Regions from separate parts of the Arsukibacterium sp. genome, predicted to be linked through region 1. Evidence: predicted binding sites of a transcription regulator. Region 1 holds the regulator's gene; each other region holds the start of a gene.
What was found. The regulator FNR, encoded in region 1, switches genes on or off when oxygen is low (the NO sensors DNR and NnrR bind a similar motif). The targets are predictions, from matches to a motif close to TTGATNTANATCAA.

Region 2: the regulator FNR is predicted to act here: its motif matches at 1,852-1,865, upstream of V7D78_RS01800 (acetyl-CoA hydrolase/transferase family protein).
Region 3: the regulator FNR is predicted to act here: its motif matches at 1,500-1,513, upstream of hemN (oxygen-independent coproporphyrinogen III oxidase).

The regions. Positions count from the first base shown of each region.
Region 1 is NZ_DAINOE010000066.1:7,069-10,335, reverse strand. Features, by position in the region: gene uspE (universal stress protein UspE) at 1-808, opposite strand, end outside; gene fnr (fumarate/nitrate reduction transcriptional regulator Fnr) at 930-1,634, opposite strand; gene V7D78_RS12560 (sulfite exporter TauE/SafE family protein) at 1,673-2,347, opposite strand; gene ccoS (cbb3-type cytochrome oxidase assembly protein CcoS) at 2,358-2,552, opposite strand; gene V7D78_RS12550 (heavy metal translocating P-type ATPase) at 2,549-3,267, opposite strand, start outside.
Region 2 is NZ_DAINOE010000005.1:4,704-7,970, forward strand. Features, by position in the region: gene V7D78_RS01795 (DUF1707 SHOCT-like domain-containing protein) at 1-495, shown strand, start outside; gene V7D78_RS01800 (acetyl-CoA hydrolase/transferase family protein) at 508-1,785, opposite strand; gene V7D78_RS01805 (hypothetical protein) at 1,891-2,328, opposite strand; gene V7D78_RS01810 (hypothetical protein) at 2,560-2,865, shown strand; gene V7D78_RS01815 (amidohydrolase family protein) at 3,222-3,267, opposite strand, start outside.
Region 3 is NZ_DAINOE010000089.1:782-4,048, forward strand. Features, by position in the region: gene V7D78_RS14185 (DUF6557 family protein) at 1-174, opposite strand, end outside; gene V7D78_RS14190 (VOC family protein) at 428-874, shown strand; gene V7D78_RS14195 (putative zinc-binding protein) at 1,046-1,429, opposite strand; gene hemN (oxygen-independent coproporphyrinogen III oxidase) at 1,787-3,148, shown strand; gene trhP (prephenate-dependent tRNA uridine(34) hydroxylase TrhP) at 3,235-3,267, shown strand, end outside.

The sequences.
Region 1 (3,267 bases):
TAGTGCCAATAACCACCATTTCTGCATCCAGTTTTTTTGCCAACTGCGGTATCACATCTTCAGGCATGCCCTCAAGAACATGGGTGTGTTGCTCAGCAATACTGTATTGTTTTGACAACTCAGCGACAGCACCTTCATGATGCCGCCTCATGCTGCTGTTGTATTCCTGCGGGTTAAACTCGGGGATTTCGATAGCAATATTTACCGGTGTACCAGGGTAGGCATTAACCAAATGTACCCGGGCATTTAACAGCTCCGCCATCTGACTGGCTTTGACCAGTACGCGCTGATTAAGCGATAAATGGTGCTCTTGCTCTGAGCCGGCATTGACTGCGGCAATAATATTTCCCTGAGCCGGCCAGTCGTGATCTTTTACCAGTAATACCGGGCAAGGGCACTTGCGCAGAATATGCCAATCGGTCGGGGTAAAGATCATTGATTTAAGTACATCGTGATCATGAGTGCCTTTAATGACTAAATCATAGCCATCCTCCAGCACGGCATGCACCACGGCTTCAAAAGGCCTGTTGTGCCAGACCACTTTAATATTAATGCTTAAACCTTGCTGCTGGGCATGCTGCAAAAACTCACTTATCCACAGTTCACGGTCTTTAATGACCGCCTGGCGCATCGATTCACGTTCATCGCCCGATAACATGGTGGTCATTTCATAGGAAAAATCATAGACAGATAAAAACGCGGTGAGCTGACACTGTTGTTTTAAACAGAGTTCAATGGCCCGGTTTAAGGCTTTTTGCTGAGTAGCAGTGGGATCTAATACTACTAAGACGTTAGTAAAAAGTGACATAGCGCTGTCCTTAGAAAGCCAAACTTAGCACAGAGTGTAGCTAAGTTAATTGGCTTTGTCAGATATGAACGGGCGCTTTATGTCCAAAAAATTGTGCTATATCAAGCTTAAGCATAAAAAATTAACACTGGCCTGATAGCTGGCTTAAGGCGTTATTATCTATAATAGTGATAAGCTTACCCTCAACGCTGATAATCTGATCTTTATGCATTTTACTGAGCAGTCGGCTGATGGTTTCAACCGTTAGCCCCAGGTAATTACCGATGTCACTGCGCGTCATAGACAGTCGGAAGGCTTTTCCTGAAAAACCGCGACTGGCGAAGCGGCTGGCCAGGTGGCTTAAAAACGTGGCCAGTTTCTGCTCGGCCGTTTTACGGTTTAGCAGCAGTAACATCTGCTGATCGGCTTGAATATCCTGACTCATCAGCCGCATTAATTGCTGGCGTAATTTCGGTAGGTGATCCAGTAAGCTTTCCAGGTTGGGGTAGGGTATTTCACACACCATGCCGGTTTCCAGCGCTTCAGCATAGCTGCGGTGCTGCTGCTGGTTAATGGCGTCAAAGCCAATCACATCCCCCGGTAAATGAAAGCCGGTAATTTGCTGCTCACCCTGTTCTGTCAGTGTGAAGGTTTTAAAGGAGCCGGTACGAATAGCGTATAGTGATTTCAGTGCTATACCACTTTCAAATAGCATATCGCCTTTATGTAAAGGTCTTTTGCGCTGAATAATATCATCAAGTCGGTTAAGATCTTGCTCATTAAGCGAAAATGGCAGGCATAACTGACTAAAGCCGCAGTCTTGACAATTTATAGCTGAACGTTGCATCGGGCCAGAATCCTAAAGGTTTCTCATTGGCTACTAGCTTAAAAAGTTAACCGTTGCAAAGCAAGCCAAATCGTATAAAGCGCATAAGTAGCCAGTAATACCGCCGCGCTATAACGAAGCAGCGGCAGATTTTTTATGCGGCTAAGGGTGTTAGCCGCACTGCCAAACAGCAGTAATCCCGGCAAGGTACCCAGACCAAACATCAGCATGAACAAGCTGCCATCTAAAGCACTGCCACTGGCCAGGCTCCAACTCAACGCAGAATACACCAGACCACAGGGCAACCAACCCCAGCAAAAGCCATAACCCAAGGCACGTTTAGCATTATTGATCGGCATGCATTTCTGGCTTATCGGCTGCAAGAGTCGCCACAGATAGCGTCCGGGGCGTTCCAGGTAAGTTAAGCCAAACCATAACCTGGCGACATAGAGTGCCATCGCCAGCATTAACAAGCCGGCAATTAAGCGTAACCAGACTAATGACAACCCGGCCAGCTGCATCGCCTGCATACCAAAATAACCGATTAGTGCACCAAAAAGCGCATAGCTGCTGATTCTGCCAAGGCTTAACAATAGCTGCAGCCGAAAGCGTTGCCAGAAGCTTTGCCCGGGCATGGCTAATTGCAGCGCGGCGACGATGCCCCCGCACATCACTAAACAGTGGCTACTGCCTAAAAAGCCGATAAGCAGCGCGGCTAACAGATCTGCATTCATTTAGCTGCTTTCATTTTGGATTGGTGTCGTCAGGTTGCTTAGTTGTGGCTGCTGTCGGCTTCTGCTCTGGCTCATCAAACAGGATACTAAAACCTTCTTTATCCAGATCCTCAAACTGCTTAGATCGCACAGCCCAAAAGAAAATCGCTAATCCTATCAGCACAAACAGCACTGCTATAGGGATTAACACATAAATAATACTCATTTTTTTAATAACCTCAGCGAGTTAGATACCACCAACAAAGAGCTGAATGACATGCCTAACACCGCTATGTAGGGTGACACAAAACCCGCTACCGCTAAAGGGATGATAATCACGTTATAGCCGACCGACCAGGCCAGGTTTTGCTTAATAATACGGGCTGTTTCCTGACCACCATCCAATAATTGTTGTACTAGCTGCAGTTCAGGCTTTAACAGTAACACATCCGCCTGACTTTTAGATAAATCGCTGCCAGAGTGCACGGCGACGGAAATATGCGCGGCATTAAACGCCGGGCTGTCATTAATCCCATCGCCCAGCATTAAAACCTTATGCGACTGTGCTATTAAGTGTTGTATCTGGGTTACCTTTTGCTCGGGGCTACAGCTCTTATGGTAAAAATCCAGTTTTAGCGCCGCACTTAATTGCTCGGGCTGGGTTGAGCTATCGCCGGTGAGCATACCCACACTAAAGCCTTGCTGTTGTAAGGCACTAATCAGCGCTGGTACTTCAGGCCGCAGTTGGTCAGCTAAGCTGATAGCCGCAACCGTTTTATCATCGACACTCAGATAGACCATGGCATCAGCGACCACAATATGCTGGCAAAATGCGGCACTGCCGACTTTAAGTCGCTTACCTTGCCAATTGCTACTTATCCCGCGGCCAACCTCGATATTCACTTCTGTCAGGGCAATGGCAGCGGTCAGGCAAGGGGCAA
Region 2 (3,267 bases), on a different contig from region 1:
GTGGTCGCCGATCTGACCTTAGCGCCTGATAAGCAGTATCAACAGCAACGGGAGCGCAGCTTCTCGCCACGATATCAGGCAGGAAATGACACCCGCAATGAAAACATCATCAGTATCCTGTCATCTAACCAACATAGTGGCCAATGGCTGGTACCAGCCGAAATACGCATTATCAGTGTACTGGGCTCGATAGAGCTGGATTTTTCGGAAGCTATTTTTCAGCACCAGCAGATTGTTATCCGGGTCAATAACTGGATTGGCAGCCTGACCATTTTGGTGCCCGAACAGGTCAATGTGGTTTCCAATATGTTCAACATTATCGGCAGCACCGATAACAGAGCACCTTGCATGGGAGACCGCCAGGCGCCGCAAATTATTATTGAAGGCTATTCTGTTCTGGGCTCGCTGGATGTAAAACTGAAAAAAACCATGAAAGAAAAATTCAGCGCCTTTGCTGATCAATGCCGGGCCGCCTTTGGTTTGAATAAGCCTTAGAGTGTTATTGCATTACACTTTAAGCCCCCAATCTTGCCAGGCTTGTTCGGCAAGACTCGCTCGAAACTGCGGTGCGGCTATATCTATCAGCGCGCGGGCACGCTCCGTTAAGCTTTTAGCGCGTAAATTGGCTATGCCATACTCGGTGACGATGTAATGGACATGGGCGCGGGTAGTCACGACGCCGGCGCCCGGGCTTAACAGAGAGCTAATACGAGATATGCTGCCAGCCGCAGCAGTGGCGGGCAGGGCGATAATAGCGCGGCCACCTTCTGATAAGGCTGCGCCACGCACAAAATCCATCTGGCCGCCCACCCCGGAATAAATCTTGGTACCAAGCGAGTCGGCACACACCTGACCGCTCAAATCTACTTGTAGTGCACTGTTAATTGAAACTACCTGCGGGTTTTGCCTGATGACAGCAGTATCGTTGGTGTATTCCACATCCAGAAATACCACCTGTGGGTTGTCATCAATAAAGTCGTACAGTTTTTGGCTGCCCATGGCAAAGGTGGTCACCATTTTGCCGCGGTGTTTACGTTTGTTCTGATTAGTAATCACACCTTGTTCGATTAACGGTAAAACGCCATCCGAAAACATCTCGGTATGAACGCCTAAGTTTTTTCTGTCGCCTAAATAGCTAAGAGTGGCATCAGGAATAGCACCAATGCCCATTTGCAGGCAGTCGCCATCCCGGATCAGGCTGGCAACATGCTGGCCAATTTGCATCGACACCGCATCTTGAACTGCGGCTTTGTGCAGCGGTAGGGGGGCAGCATGTTCAACGTAGCGGTCTATTTCGCTTAAATGAATAAAAGAATCACCATGGGTACGTGGCAACAATGGGTTGACCCAGGCAATGACTTTTTTCGCCATTTGCAATGCAGCGCGAGTGGCTTCAACAGAGACACCTAAGCTGCAAAAACCATGGTTATCAGGTTTAGATACCTGAATTAATGCGACATCCAGTGGCTGCTCACCACTTCGAAATAACTTGGGAATTTCAGATAAAAACATCGGCACGTAGTCAGCACCACCGGCGTTAACTGCGGTACGGGTGCTGCTACCAACAAAAAAGCAGCGCTGGCGTAAATGGCCGTGAAGCGCCGGGTCGCATAGCATCTCGCTGTGCTCAGTGTGCAGTTGCAGTAGGGTTAGGTTTTTCCGCTCCAGCGCTACTTTGGCTAAGGCCTGTAACAGGTAGTAGGGTGTGGCCGCCATCGAATGGCACCAAATCACATCGTTATCCTGAATAATGCTAAGGGCTAGCTCCGGACTCTTTACTTGCATGCGTTGACTCCACAAGGCGAGGTTAAAATTTGCTGGAGCAGCCTAACAGTATTGCATTTAAATTCTATGATAAAGATCAAGCTGACAGATAAAATCGCCTTATAATCAGTTTTGCATACGGGATGCGTTGGCTTCCGTTTGTTTTTTGACATTACGTAAATACCGGATAAGCCTGGCTTCTTGCTCATTTATTGGATCTTTACCAATATAGGTGGCTTCACGCTGCAGGGCTTGCTGTTGCTTGATATTTTCCTGGAACAATAATTGTTCAGCTTCTGACAACTGCTCCCAGCGACCATTTCTGTCAGAGGCTAATTCGCATTTACGGGGCAGAGATTCCAGCACCAAAATAGCCCCTAAAGAGTAAAATTTATTATCGTAGACACAGCCTAAAATCTTGCCGCGATCCACCACCAGCTGCCACGGAAAAGTGTGATCATTCAGGCTGGTGCCGTCATTTTGCTCATTACTATTATCACTCGCCTCGGCCAGAGGAAATGCCAGCAAGGCTGTTAAGAGTACAAATTTGCCAAAAGTATTCAAAGCAAGTCTCATTTTAACGAAATGGTGTTTTGTTAAACTAAACAACAAATTTATCTAAATCAACTACAAAATTGAGTCATTAAGTGCAAAGGTGCTGCTTTAACTCCGCTAAATTAATGATGCACTGTAAATACGTTGTTTCATGAAACAGTAATATCATTTAGCATGGTGGTCATATAATGCAGGTTAAGCGGGTTATCACCGGCCAGCCATTGAACAAAAGAACATCCTATGACGTTACCCACTAAAAAAGACATTATTCTGGCTGGTATTTTTATTGTCCTTGGCGGGCTTTTTATTATTACTCAGCCTGATTATCTTCCTTCTGGCTGGTATCTGCTGCTGTTTGGTATTGTTGCTTATTTATTTCCAGGTCCACAGTTGCATAGCCGTTTTAAACGCACTGAACAGCAGCAACAGCAGTTACGTGAAAAGGTCATTGCCGCAAGTCATAAGCCTTTAGCCTGGTGGGCTACACCGCTACCCTGGGGACTACTGTTAATACTGATGTTGATAGTGTTTTTGGTACTAGCTTAAAAGCGAATTTAGCCTGCGAAGGAGCGACACTTATGCACCAATGTATTTCTTTTGCTGTGGGGTTCATTGTGGCATATGTATTTATGCAATTGACTCCAGAGTCCTGGCCAAAGTGGCTTGAAGTCTTGGGTTTACTGTTAATCGCGAGCATAGCTTTAGCGCTACATTTTTGGTTTAAACTTAAACAAAAAGGGACTGAGTAAGCATGTAGCTGCACTCAATTTTAGCTTATTGTAACCAAACTTAAGCTTGCGGTAGCTTATTGCCAGCAAAGCCACATAAAAAAATACCCCAGCCTGATGCCGGGGTATTTTTTGCACTTAAGCTAGCTTAGGACTTAGCTACTTATGATTCAACTACTTTGGCTCAAACTCAAATGGCTGGCGCTGACATTGGCGCAAG
Region 3 (3,267 bases), on a different contig from region 1:
AGATATTACGTTTGCATAAATACCCATAGTCGATTGCACTGGTTGCAGCGTTTGCAACAACCGAAATGCGGATTCAAGCCGACCTAGCTGGTTTAAGTTATTCGAAAGATGCGGCTGTAAGACCAGGCAAATATCTTGCCACTGTAATGGCAAAATTATGTCAGACAATTGCATGTCGCATTCCTTTGTATACCGAACATAAAGCACCTGATTTTACATTTCTTGTTAATTAGAATATAACCCAGAACGACAAATACTGTATCGCGAAGCCGATATAGGGCTGAGTAAAGTACAGCAGGCAGCGGCCAGTTTGCTTTAAATAAAGACCCAGACTGCAGTGTTTGTGGCGCCGGCTAACGCAGCTGCTGCTTTCACCCGCGGTTACAGATACGATAGAACCTGTAACCTGCAAAACGGAAATATACAGATGCCTGAAGCTATAGCAGAACATGCGCAACAAAAAACCATACAACAAAAAATCGGCAATATTGCGCTGCTGGTTGCTGACTACAATGAGGCTATTGAGTTTTATACTAAAAAGCTGCAGTTTACTTTGGTAGTCGATACTGATTTAGGGAACGGTAAACGCTGGGTAGAGATTGCACCGCCAAATTCTACAGGCAGCCACATATTGTTAGCCAAAGCCAGCACACCGCAGCAGCAATCCGCTGTTGGTAATCAAACCGGCGGCCGGGTATTTCTGTTTTTGCACACTAACGATTTCTGGCGCGATTACTACGACATGCAGGCTAAAGGGGTTGAGTTTAACGAACAGCCCAGAAAAGAAGATTACGGCACTGTGGCTGTATTTCAGGATTTATACGGCAATAAATGGGATCTACTTCAGTTGAACCAGCAGTACAGCAGTGACTGACAGTGAAGTGCTGATAAGCATGCAACATATCTGTTCGCATCTGGCTTAGCCGTTTTTCCAAGGCTTTACCTGATATGGCATCATCGCAAAGATGCTAGCTTCTAGTTGCCGCTGTTTGGTCATGACATTAATGTGACCGATTTTGTTGCTTATGTAACATAAAATATAGGGTTACAACCGCCTCGGTGCTTGCGGCAATATATCACTATGTACCATTTGTAGTAGCTTGTAGGCATCGCCTAAATCACAGCTTTCATGGTCGCGTTTTTTATAACCCAGTGTGGTCAGTTCAATATGCCAGGTGGGCACCACATCTACACTGGCCAGGGTGTGTTTTACGCAGTTAAGAGGGCAGCCGTCTACGGCCAGAATAGGCCGGCCCGACTGAGCAATGTTTACCAGTTGTTTGTCTTTAGCGCCCACTGCGACAATACAGGACATTTGCGCTGAGCCTTCCTGGTCAAGTACCACGGCAAGATCATTGGCCAGCTGCGCAACATTAGAGGAGCCCGAGCAAGAATAGACTAAAGGCGTGTCGTTAGATTCAGTGTTCATACCAGGCTGCCCCTGTTTAGTAGAGTAGTCAAACTATGTATTCAGTGTAGAGACCATGGCGATATGCGACTTGATATAAATCAATGCAGTGAAGCACAGCGGTAAAAAGTACAAATTTGTTTGACAGCAGAGGATCAGAGCCTTTACCTGACTTGAGTAATCACGGCTTAAACTGCTTGTTACATCAACAGGCAGCTAAGTCCACAAAGGGTAATAAAGCTGCGACAGATCAATATAGTGTGCTGCGCTAAGTCTTAGAATAGCAGTGGGGTCATGCCTTGCTTTTTGCAGTTTGTTAACAAACTGCAAAAAGCAAGGCATGACCCCCAGACAATACCGTGTCATAAAGAGGTTAGCATGCAAACAATCCAGTGGGATCCGAAGTTAATCGGTAAATACAATATAAATGGTCCGCGTTATACTTCGTACCCGACAGCGTTGGCATTGAGCACTGATTTTGATCGCAGCTGCATTCGCACTGCTATAGAGCAAAGTGCAAACGAGCTTAGTCTGTATTTGCATATCCCGTTTTGCCACAAGCTTTGTTATTACTGCGGTTGCAATAAAGTGGTGACCCGTCATCAGCATAAAGCCGATATCTACCTGGATGCGTTGGCGCAGGAAATGGCACTCTATGCTCCTCTGTTGAAAAACAAAAAGATTAATCAGCTGCATTTGGGCGGTGGTACGCCCACCTTTTTAACCGAAGTTCAGCTAAGCCGCTTAATGGTCTTGTTACAGCATAACTTTTCTATTAATACTGAGGCTGAAATCAGTATCGAGATTGACCCACGCAGCTGCAGCGATAATAAGTTAAGGCATTTACGCACGCTGGGGTTTAACCGGGTAAGTTTCGGGGTGCAGGATTTAGATGAAAAAGTTCAAATTGCCATTAACCGGCTGCAGGATACTGATTTAATTCGCCACCAGGTGGCGCTGAGTCGCGAGCTTGGTTTCAGCTCTATTAACCTGGATTTAATTTACGGTCTGCCATTTCAGCAACCAGACAGTTTTGCTGAGACGGTCGATGAAATTATCCGGCTTAACCCCGACCGAATATCACTATTCAGCTATGCCCATATCCCCGAGCGTTTTGCTGCCCAACGTAAAATAGCCAATAGTAGCCTGCCTGATGCGCCATTAAAGCTGGCATTGATGCAGTTGGCGATTGAGCGTTTTGTTACTGCCGGTTATCAGTTTATCGGTATGGACCACTTTGCCAGGCCAGATGATGCCCTAGCCAAAGCGCAGCAGGCTGGTAAGCTGCAGCGCAACTTTCAGGGGTATACCACTGCGGGGCAAGATGCGCTGATTGGCCTGGGGGTATCCAGCATTAGCCAGGTAAGTGGCGTGCTGTGGCAAAACAGTAAAGAGTTAGCTGCATATTATGCTGCAACCCATGCCTCTCATTTACCGGTAGAGCGTGGTTTTAGCTTAAATACCGATGATAAAATCCGCGCAGCGCTGATCAGCCAGTTAATCTGCCATTTTGAATTAGATATTGAGGCGTTTTGCCAGCAATGGCAGCTGGACGGCTTCTGGCACTATTTTGCCGAAGCATTAGACCAGCTGCAGCCTTTTATGGAAGACGGCCTGGTAGAAGTTTACGCTGAACGGATTATCGTCACCGACAGCGGCCGGCTCTGGGTTCGCAGTATCTGTGCCTGCTTTGATGCCTATTTATCCCAGGGCCAGCAGCGCTATTCAAAAGTGGTGTAGTTATACAGAGTGTTGCGACAGATCAAAGCCTATGGCTGCATGAGCGTTAAAATAGCCGCCATTTTGCAATAGCTCGAGCAGACCCTATGTTAAAACCCGAACTACTGTCACCCGCCGGC